DNA from 2 places in the Planococcus sp. TJ-302 genome. Region 2 is predicted to be linked to the other one. Evidence: riboswitches for the same ligand, from Rfam matches in the RefSeq annotation. Region 2 holds a riboswitch; the other holds the start of a gene.

Region 1 (4,409 bases), on a different contig from region 2:
GTTCGACTGATCGTCCAGCTCCGCCCAAAATTCATCGCGCGCCTCTTGTGCCAGTCCAACCGACTTTTTGATCAAGTCCGCTGCCTCGTCCGCTGTCAGCCCTTTTTCTTTATAGCCTTCGATCGTTGCCTGGTAACTGGCCGTAATCGCGCAATCTGCGCCGGCTTGGAAATAATCGAGGTGGACCTTCTTTATCAATTCCGGATTTTCCATCAAAACTTTCGCTGACCATAAACGATCATTTAAGTTACAGCCGTAATTCTCAAGCTCTGTCGCCATTGCGCCGTCAAGAATGACAATTGGAAAGCTTTTCAAAATTTGTTCGATCGGGTTCATTTCAAAACATCCTTCCTATGTCCAGGTTCGTTTATCATCTCTACTTATTTCGGCTTGCTTTACTTAAAAACTGCTTTGTTCTTTCCGCTTTCGGCTGAGTGAAAAGCTGTTCTGCTGTTCCTTCTTCGACAATCACGCCGTCTTCCATGAAAATGACGCGGTCCGAGATTTCACGGGCGAACTGGAGCTCATGGGTCACGATAAACATCGTCTTCCCAGTAGCTGCTACGCTTCTAATCGTGGCCAAAACTTCATCAACCAGCTCTGGGTCAAGTGAAGACGTCGGTTCATCGAACAATAAAACTTCCGGATTCAGCGCAAGCGCACGGGCAATGCCGACCCGCTGCTGCTGGCCGCCGGATAATTGTGCCGGGTAATAGCTGAGCCGATTCGTCAATCCCACACGTTCCAAGATGTCCAGACTCTTCTTTTTTGCTTCGTCTTTCTTCAATTGCTTGACGCTCGTCAAGCCGATCATCACATTATCCAGCACGGTCAAATTTTTAAATAAATTATATTGTTGAAAGACCATACCGGTCGACGTCCTTAACGCGAAAATATCTGCCTTGCTTGCAGATTCAACGTCCACTCTTTTGCCGCCGATTTCCACGATTCCGCTCGTCGGCTGTTCCAGGAAATTGATGCAGCGCAGCAGCGTCGATTTTCCTGATCCGCTTGGACCCAAAATCGATACAATCTCACCTTTAGAGACCTTTAGGTTGATTCCTTTCAGGACGTGTTGGCTGTCATAGTATTTGTGGATGTTTTCTAACTTGATCATGCCGCAATCCCTCTTTCATATCTGCGCGCCCGCTTCTCTATTTTCACTAGCACCCGCTCCACGATAATGCAAAGAATCCAATAGACAATGGATACCGCAATATATACTTCAAAAAATGCCAAGCCGCGCGAACCAAGAATTTTGGCTTGCCCCATAATGTCCACGACGCCGATGATGAACACAAGAGATGTGTCTTTGATCGTACTGATGAACATATTGCCGAGGTTCGGTATGGCTACGGCCAAAGCCTGCGGAAAGATGATTTTCAGCATCATAGCCGTCGGGCTCATGCCGATCGCTTTCGCGGCTTCAAATTGGCCGCGGTCCACCGATTCAATTGCGGAACGGATCGTTTCGGATAAATACGCGCCGAGGTTGATGGAAAATGCCATTAACGCATATACTTCAGGCGCAATGCTATTGACGTCTGCGGATTGCAGCCAACCGTATTCGATCTGCAGAAAGTAAATGATCTTCGGTATTCCATAAAACACGAGATAGATTTGAACCAGCAAAGGCGTTCCCCTTATAAAAGATACGTATATCGATGAAATTACACTTAATACCGGAACCTTATATATTTTAATCAATGCCGTAAAAACGCCGATAAACAAACTTAATACCAATGAGCCGACCGCTATTCCGATCGTAATGGGCAGCCGTGAAACAATCGCAGGAAAACTATCGATTAAAAAATTCAGATCCAGTAAATTCTCCATTTTCTCTTTCCTTCCAGGAACTTTTATTCAGGAATATATTCTCCGCCAGTCCACTTTTTCGATAGTTCTGCTAAGGTGCCGTCCTGTTTAAGCTGTTCCAGAATCGGATCAACCAATGCTTTCAACTCTTCGCCTTGCTCGCCATTTTTCAAGACAATTCCCATATCATCATTGACCAAGGGCTGGCCCACAATTTCGACGCCTAAATCGTTCTTTTCCAACACCGCATTGATCATAATCGGATCATTAACATAGGCATCCACACGCCCATTTTGGACATCCTGCAAAATTTCTGAAGGGTTGCCGCTTTCGCTGTATTTCAAGTCGATAGGGGTTTTCGCCGTTTCGTTGTATTCCTCCAGCAAAAGCGTATATGAATCGCCCGCTAATGCGCCGACCGCCTTGCCTTCCAGATCTTCGACTGTTTGGATATCTTCTCTTCCTGATTTCACGGCAATGACCGTTTCAGCGGCAAAATAAGACTCGTCGGTGAATAAGTATTTTGCCTGGCGTTCAGGCGTCTTCGCTACTTGGTCCGCTATTGCCTGGATTTTATTGGATTCCAAAGCAAGAAACATGCTGTCCCACGGAACGGCGACAAACTCGAATGCGTAGCCATCCAATTGTTCATCAATCGCTTTTACAACTTCGATGTCGTACCCGGTCAATTCGTTGTTATCATCCGCAAAAGCGAACGGTGGATAATCATTCTGCGTCCCTACCAAAATCACTTGGTCGCCCGTTGCGCTTGTCGCTTCCTTTGACGAACAGCCGCCGAGTGCGCTGCCTACTAATAAAAAAAGCGATACGAATAAATAATGTTTTCTTTTCATGTTCAAGCCCCTTTTCTTTGTCTAAGTGGTGTTATCTTTGCGAAGCACGCGGGAAATCTCCCTGTTTTTTGATGCAAAAAAGCCTCTTTCAATAGGAAAGAGGCTCGACCAATTTCTTATCTCTCAGAATGAAAACCATTCTGCAGGAATTAGCACCTCTCATAAAAATGATGGTTGCTGGACTTCACAGGGCCTGTCCCTCAGTCTCTCTTGATAAGTTATTTAATTTTTTTACATATTAACGATAGTATTTGACATTGACTCTCCTGTCAAACCTATTTTTCTTTTATTTTGAATTTACACAAATCATTTTTGTGGAAATCCGAAATTTATGATTGCTGGGCGTACAATGGCTGATTGACAATGATTCAAATCTTCACTACTATTCTAATAATAATTCATATCCATTTATTTTACAGGCCAGCCTGCCTTCTTTAAAACGTTTCAAATTCAGCAAGTATGGGAGTGATATAAAAATGACAAACGAATCTCTTTACGATGTCGCCATCATCGGCGCCGGAACCATGGGCATGGCGGCCGGCGCCTTTTTAGCACAGCAAGGCGCAAAAACGCTATTGATCGATGCCTTCGACCCGCCTCACCTTAATGGCAGCCACCACGGGGATACCCGCTTGATCCGGCATGCTTATGGCGAAGGCCGACAATACGTTGCGTTAGTGCTGCGTGCCCAGCAGCTATGGGAGGAATTAGAGCGGCAGACCGGCACCAAGATTTTTGAAAAAACCGGAGTGATTGGCCTTGGCCCGAAGGAATCCCCTTTTCTACAGGAAACTATTGCAGCTGCCAGAAAGTATGACCTATCGTTAGAGATTCTCAACAGCACTGAAATTATAGAGCGATGGCCCGGCTTTTCAGTGCCGGACCATTTTATCGGCTGCTTTGAAACGGAATCCGGTGTCATTTACAGCGAGAATGCGATTCGGGCGTATAAAGAAATTGCGCTTGCGAACGAAGCACATTTTATGCCCAATACACCCGTTCAGCACATCGATTTACATGATGCGAAAGGCGTTAAAATTTCAACCGGAAATGCGGAATTCCTTGCCAAGAAAGTGATTGTCACTGCCGGGGCATGGGCTGCGAAACTACTGCCCGATTTAAAGCTGCCCATTCAGCCGACACGCAAAGCCGTCGGTTGGTTCGAAGCCCCTCATTCCCTATACGATGCGGCCCATTTCCCTTCCTTTTACGTAGAAGACCATGATAAAAAGTTTTACGGTTTTCCTAGCCTGAATGGCACTGGGCTTAAAATCGGTAGATCGGATGGAGGACAAGCAATTGATCCGCATCTGCAAAAACAGAATTTCGGATTATACGATGCAGATGAAGGCGATTTGAGGCATTTTCTTGAAAGCTACCTGCCTGAAGCAAACGGGAAACTTGAACAAGGGAAAACCTGTTTGTATACACTATCAAGCGACAATGATTTTATCGTCGACTTTCATCCGGAAAATAACCGCGTAATTTTTGCCTGCGGCTTTTCTGGGCATGGTTTCAAGTTTGGCAGTGTGATGGGGGAAGTGTTAAGCCAAATGGCTTTAGCAGGCCGGAGCGAATTTGATATTTCCATCTTCTCGCTTAAGAGATTTGGTTTGTGAAGCTAAATGAGAGTGTATTTTAAAGCAGCTGACAGGAAAATCCTATTCTCATGCTTACAAATATCTCGTTCCTTTAACTATCAGAAATAAAAAAACCGTAAGCACCTCGTCTCAAAGAGGG
Region 2 (4,409 bases):
AGCGCAAACTCAACAAGAACGTTTGTAAGCGCAGACATAATTTGAACTTATATAGCCTATTTCCTTGATGGTTGCAGCCGCCAAAATAATTAGTTGAAACGTTCGTAATTTCCTAAGGCGCGAGACGAATGCTCATACTAAAAAAGAGCGGTGATCCAATAAAGGGTCAGCGCTCTTTTGATGTTTCATTTCTTCTAAAAGAAGTAGATAAGAAGAATATTCATGAATTTAATATGAATCAAATTGAACGAGTTCTTATGGAGGGTGGAATAAACGGGAGAGCTTCTAGTTGCTATTTAATGACTTGTTCACTCAAAGTTTTTTTCACAGCCTGGTTTCCAATCGCATAGTCAGCAAGCAACGGAATAACCATATCATCCATAGGTGGATTGTGAAGGCCCGCTCTCACATCCCGGTAATATCTTTGCAGTGGGCTCTTTTCTGATAAACTATGAGCACCTGCTACCCTCATTGCCAAATCAACAATGGTGATTGCTGAATTGGTGACAGCTACCTTCACGGCTCCCAATTCCGGATTCATCTTTGATCGTTCCTCTTCATTCGACTCATCCCACTGCTTCGCTACAGAATATAGAAAATGTCTCGCTCTGACTAGTTCCAATTCGATTTGGCCAATCTTTTGCTTAACATTCGGCAGGTCGAGAATCGGGCCGTTAAGACTATTCGGCGAGTATTCTTTTGCAAAACTGATGGCATACTCCTGCGCTGCCTGTGCAATGCCGAGGTAGCATGCCGGAATATGAAGCAGCCATCCAGCTGCCTGTTTTTTTCCAGGTTCGAGAATTTCGACTAATGAGTCTTCCTCAAGCTTGACGTTATTCAATATCAAATCATGGCTCCCTGTACCTTTCATGGCTATACTATCCCACGTTTCTTCGATCTCTACCCCTACTTTTGAGCGTGGGATGAGGAAAAATCCAATTTCACCTGTCTCTTCAATCGCAGCTGTTACGTTGAAATAATCCAATACGGGAGCCATTGTCGTAAACGTCTTCCTGCCATCGATAACCCAATGCCGTCCATCCTTTTTAGCTGTTGTAGAAGGTTTTCCTCCCCTTGTCGGACTTCCTGTTTGCTTTTCTGTCGCACAGTTATTGATCAATGTCCCATTTTCTCTGATATCGTCAAATAGTTTTTTCAGCATAGACTCTTTCCATCTATTCTTTTCTCCCAGATCTTTAATGATTCCCATGTGCCAGCCGATGGACAATCCTGTGGATCCGTCAGCCTTACTGATAACTTCTTGGTAGCGCAGCATCTCATATAATGAGATGCCTGCCCCTCCGTACTCCGCTGGAATCGTCAATGAAGGATAATGGATTGCTTTCAGTTCTTTAAAATTCTCAAATGGAAACCTTCCTTCAAGATCGTTTTCGGCTGCTCTTTCTGAGAATGAGGCAACCGTATGTGTCAGTAACTGCAAACGCTCTTCAAAGGTCTTATCTGCTGTGATATCCATGTACACTTCACCTTTCTTTTTCTAATACGGGTTCTTATTTATTGATCCCATTCCTCTGTTAAGATGAACCCGTCATATTGTTCATTCGACTCGATGTATTCCTTAAATTCCTCTGATTCATATGCTTCCTTCAAATCTCTCGCCCATTCTGTATCCTCGTTTTCTTCCTCAATCGTTACAACAATCCGGTGCTGCTCAGGTGTATCTTCAATCTTGAGGGCATCTGTAATTTTCCGGTCCGGAGCATTGGCAATATAATTGCCATTGACGACCCCAAAGTCAATGTCCTGCAGTGATACTAGAATTTGAGCAGGGTCTAATACTTTAATGTCAATGTCGTAATCGGCTGTTTCAACACCTTTCAGGTTGAAATCTGTAACCCCTGCATCAGACGAGACAGTCACCCATCCTAACTCCTCAAGAATACGCACCGCTCTTTCCTGGTTTACCGGATCATTCGGCACCCCTACGGTTGATCCGTCTTTCACTTCATCCAGGGATTGATGATGTTTAGAATATAATCCTTGAGGGGCACTCGGCACAAAAGCAATACCGGTCATATTCATGTTTAATTCATCATTCATCCCTTCCATATAAGCTGTACTCTGAAAAATACTCGCATCAATTGAACCTTCTTGCATTGCCGGATTCAACTGCATATTCTGAGAGAAGGTTGTCGTATCAACGGTGTACCCTTTCTCCTCTAAGATGGGCAAGATGCCTTCTTTGAATTGCTGCTCATAAGTGCCAACTCCGAAACCGACCCGCACTTCTTTCGTATCCCTTCCGGAAGCTTGATCATTGCCGCAGCCCGCTAATAATAGGGAAGCTGAAAGCCCCAACATACCAATTAATCGCTTTTTCATTTGCTATCTCTCCTTGTTTTTCATTATTTTACTCTGCCCCTGACAAATCTAAACCAGTTGCATATGCGGCAATTTTATAAACTGGAAATGATGTAAAACATTTCGGCGGTTCGATACCTTTTACTCCTCATTCCTCTCAATCCATTGAATAGAAAAAAGCCCCTCTCCATAATTAAGAAGAGGGGCTCACGGTCCGGCTCTTCTCATCTTTCAAGTGCTGTCTAGGGCACCTGCTGGATTTGGCACAGTTACAAATCGGAATGTTCTCCAATTAGTTCCGCTGCCGAAGCTTCAAAGGGCCAGTCCCTCCACTTCTCTAGATAAGAATTTATGTATACTCGGAAATTTAATACCGAGTAATCTGATGTGATTAATACAATAGCAGACGATCCATTTCATTACAACACATTTTCAGAAAATCATTTTAATATTTTACCCAACAGAATAGAAAAACTCCCTCTCACTTAGTGAGAGGGAGTTTTTCCGGAAGGCTGATGATTACATCATGCCGCCCATACCGCCCATATCAGGCATGCCGCCTTGGCCTGCTGGTTCTGGGATGTCTGCTACGACTGCTTCAGTCGTCAAGAACATCGCTGCAACGGATGCTGCGTTTTGAAGTGCAGAACGCGTCACTTTCGTCGGGTCGACGATTCCTTGCTCAAGCATGTTGACCCAAGTGCCGTTCGCTGCGTTGAAGCCGATGCCGATTTCTTCCGATTTCAGGCGGTGAACAATGATCGATCCTTCAAGGCCTGCGTTCGTTGCGATTTGGCGAACCGGCTCTTCTAACGCGCGAAGAACGATTTTGACGCCTGTTGCTTCATCGCCTTCTGTTGTTTCCAGAAGTTCCGCGACTTTATTGTATACATTGACAAGCGCTGTACCACCGCCTGCAACGATTCCTTCTTCTACTGCTGCGCGCGTTGCGTTCAAAGCATCTTCAATGCGCAATTTGCGTTCTTTCAATTCTGTTTCAGTAGCCGCTCCAACTTTAATGACTGCTACGCCGCCGGCAAGTTTTGCCAAGCGTTCCTGTAATTTCTCTTTGTCGAATTCTGAAGTCGTTTCTTCCAGCTGGTTGCGGATTTGCGCCACGCGGGCAACAATCTGCTGCTGGTCTCCAGCGCCTTCAACGATTGTCGTGTTTTCTTTCGATACGACAACTTTCGATGCACGGCCAAGCTGTGCAATGTTCGTCGTTTTCAATTCCAAGCCAAGGTCTTCCGTGATGACTTCCGCACCTGTCAATGCTGCAATGTCTTCAAGCATCGCTTTGCGGCGATCGCCGAAGCCCGGAGCTTTGACAGCTACAGCATTGAACGTTCCACGCAATTTGTTGACGACCAATGTAGCCAACGCTTCGCCTTCAACGTCTTCCGCTACGATCAATAACGGTTTGCTTTGCTGAACAACTTGCTCCAACACTGGAAGGATTTCCTGGATGTTGCCGATTTTCTTGTCAGTGACAAGGATGAACGGGTTTTCAAGGACTGCTTCCATTTTGTCCGAATCCGTCACCATGTATGGCGACTGGTAGCCGCGGTCGAATTGCATGCCTTCTACAACGTCCAATTCCGTCGTGAAGCCGCGTGATTCTTCCAGCGTGATCACACCGTCATTGCCGACGCGCTCCATCGCTTCAGCGATCAAGTTGCCCACTTCAGCGTCACCGGAAGAAATAGCTGCCACTTGTGAAATCGATTCTTTGCCTTCGATTTGCTGGGAAACGGCTTTCAAGCCTTCCACAGCGCTTGCGACAGCCAATTCGATCCCACGGCGGATGCCGACAGGGTTCGCGCCTGCAGTGACGTTTTTCAGTCCTTCACGGATCATTGCTTGCGCAAGGACCGTTGCCGTTGTCGTACCGTCTCCTGCGATGTCATTCGTTTTAGAAGCGACTTCCGCCACCAATTTCGCGCCCATGTTTTCGAACGGGTTTTCAAGCTCGATTTCTTTCGCAATCGTTACGCCGTCATTTGTGATGAGGGGTGAACCGAATTTCTTCTCAAGTACAACGTTGCGCCCTTTCGGCCCAAGTGTCACTTTCACTGCATCTGCCA

The links. Region 2 has a riboswitch for S-adenosylmethionine ahead of AC4EHB_RS12710 (MetQ/NlpA family ABC transporter substrate-binding protein). Riboswitches for the same ligand answer to the same signal wherever they lie in the genome.
Region 1: another riboswitch for S-adenosylmethionine. It lies ahead of AC4EHB_RS10695 (transporter substrate-binding domain-containing protein); the one in region 2 lies ahead of AC4EHB_RS12710 (MetQ/NlpA family ABC transporter substrate-binding protein).

The regions. Positions count from the first base shown of each region.
Region 1 is NZ_JBZDOI010000001.1:2,206,492-2,210,900, forward strand. Features, by position in the region: gene mmuM (homocysteine S-methyltransferase) at 1-336, opposite strand, end outside; gene AC4EHB_RS10685 (amino acid ABC transporter ATP-binding protein) at 377-1,117, opposite strand; gene AC4EHB_RS10690 (amino acid ABC transporter permease) at 1,114-1,836, opposite strand; gene AC4EHB_RS10695 (transporter substrate-binding domain-containing protein) at 1,860-2,669, opposite strand; SAM riboswitch class I at 2,783-2,889, opposite strand; gene solA (N-methyl-L-tryptophan oxidase) at 3,146-4,288, shown strand.
Region 2 is NZ_JBZDOI010000002.1:378,863-383,271, forward strand. Features, by position in the region: gene AC4EHB_RS12705 (acyl-CoA dehydrogenase family protein) at 293-1,480, opposite strand; gene AC4EHB_RS12710 (MetQ/NlpA family ABC transporter substrate-binding protein) at 1,519-2,346, opposite strand; SAM riboswitch class I at 2,547-2,673, opposite strand; gene groL (chaperonin GroEL) at 2,845-4,409, opposite strand, start outside.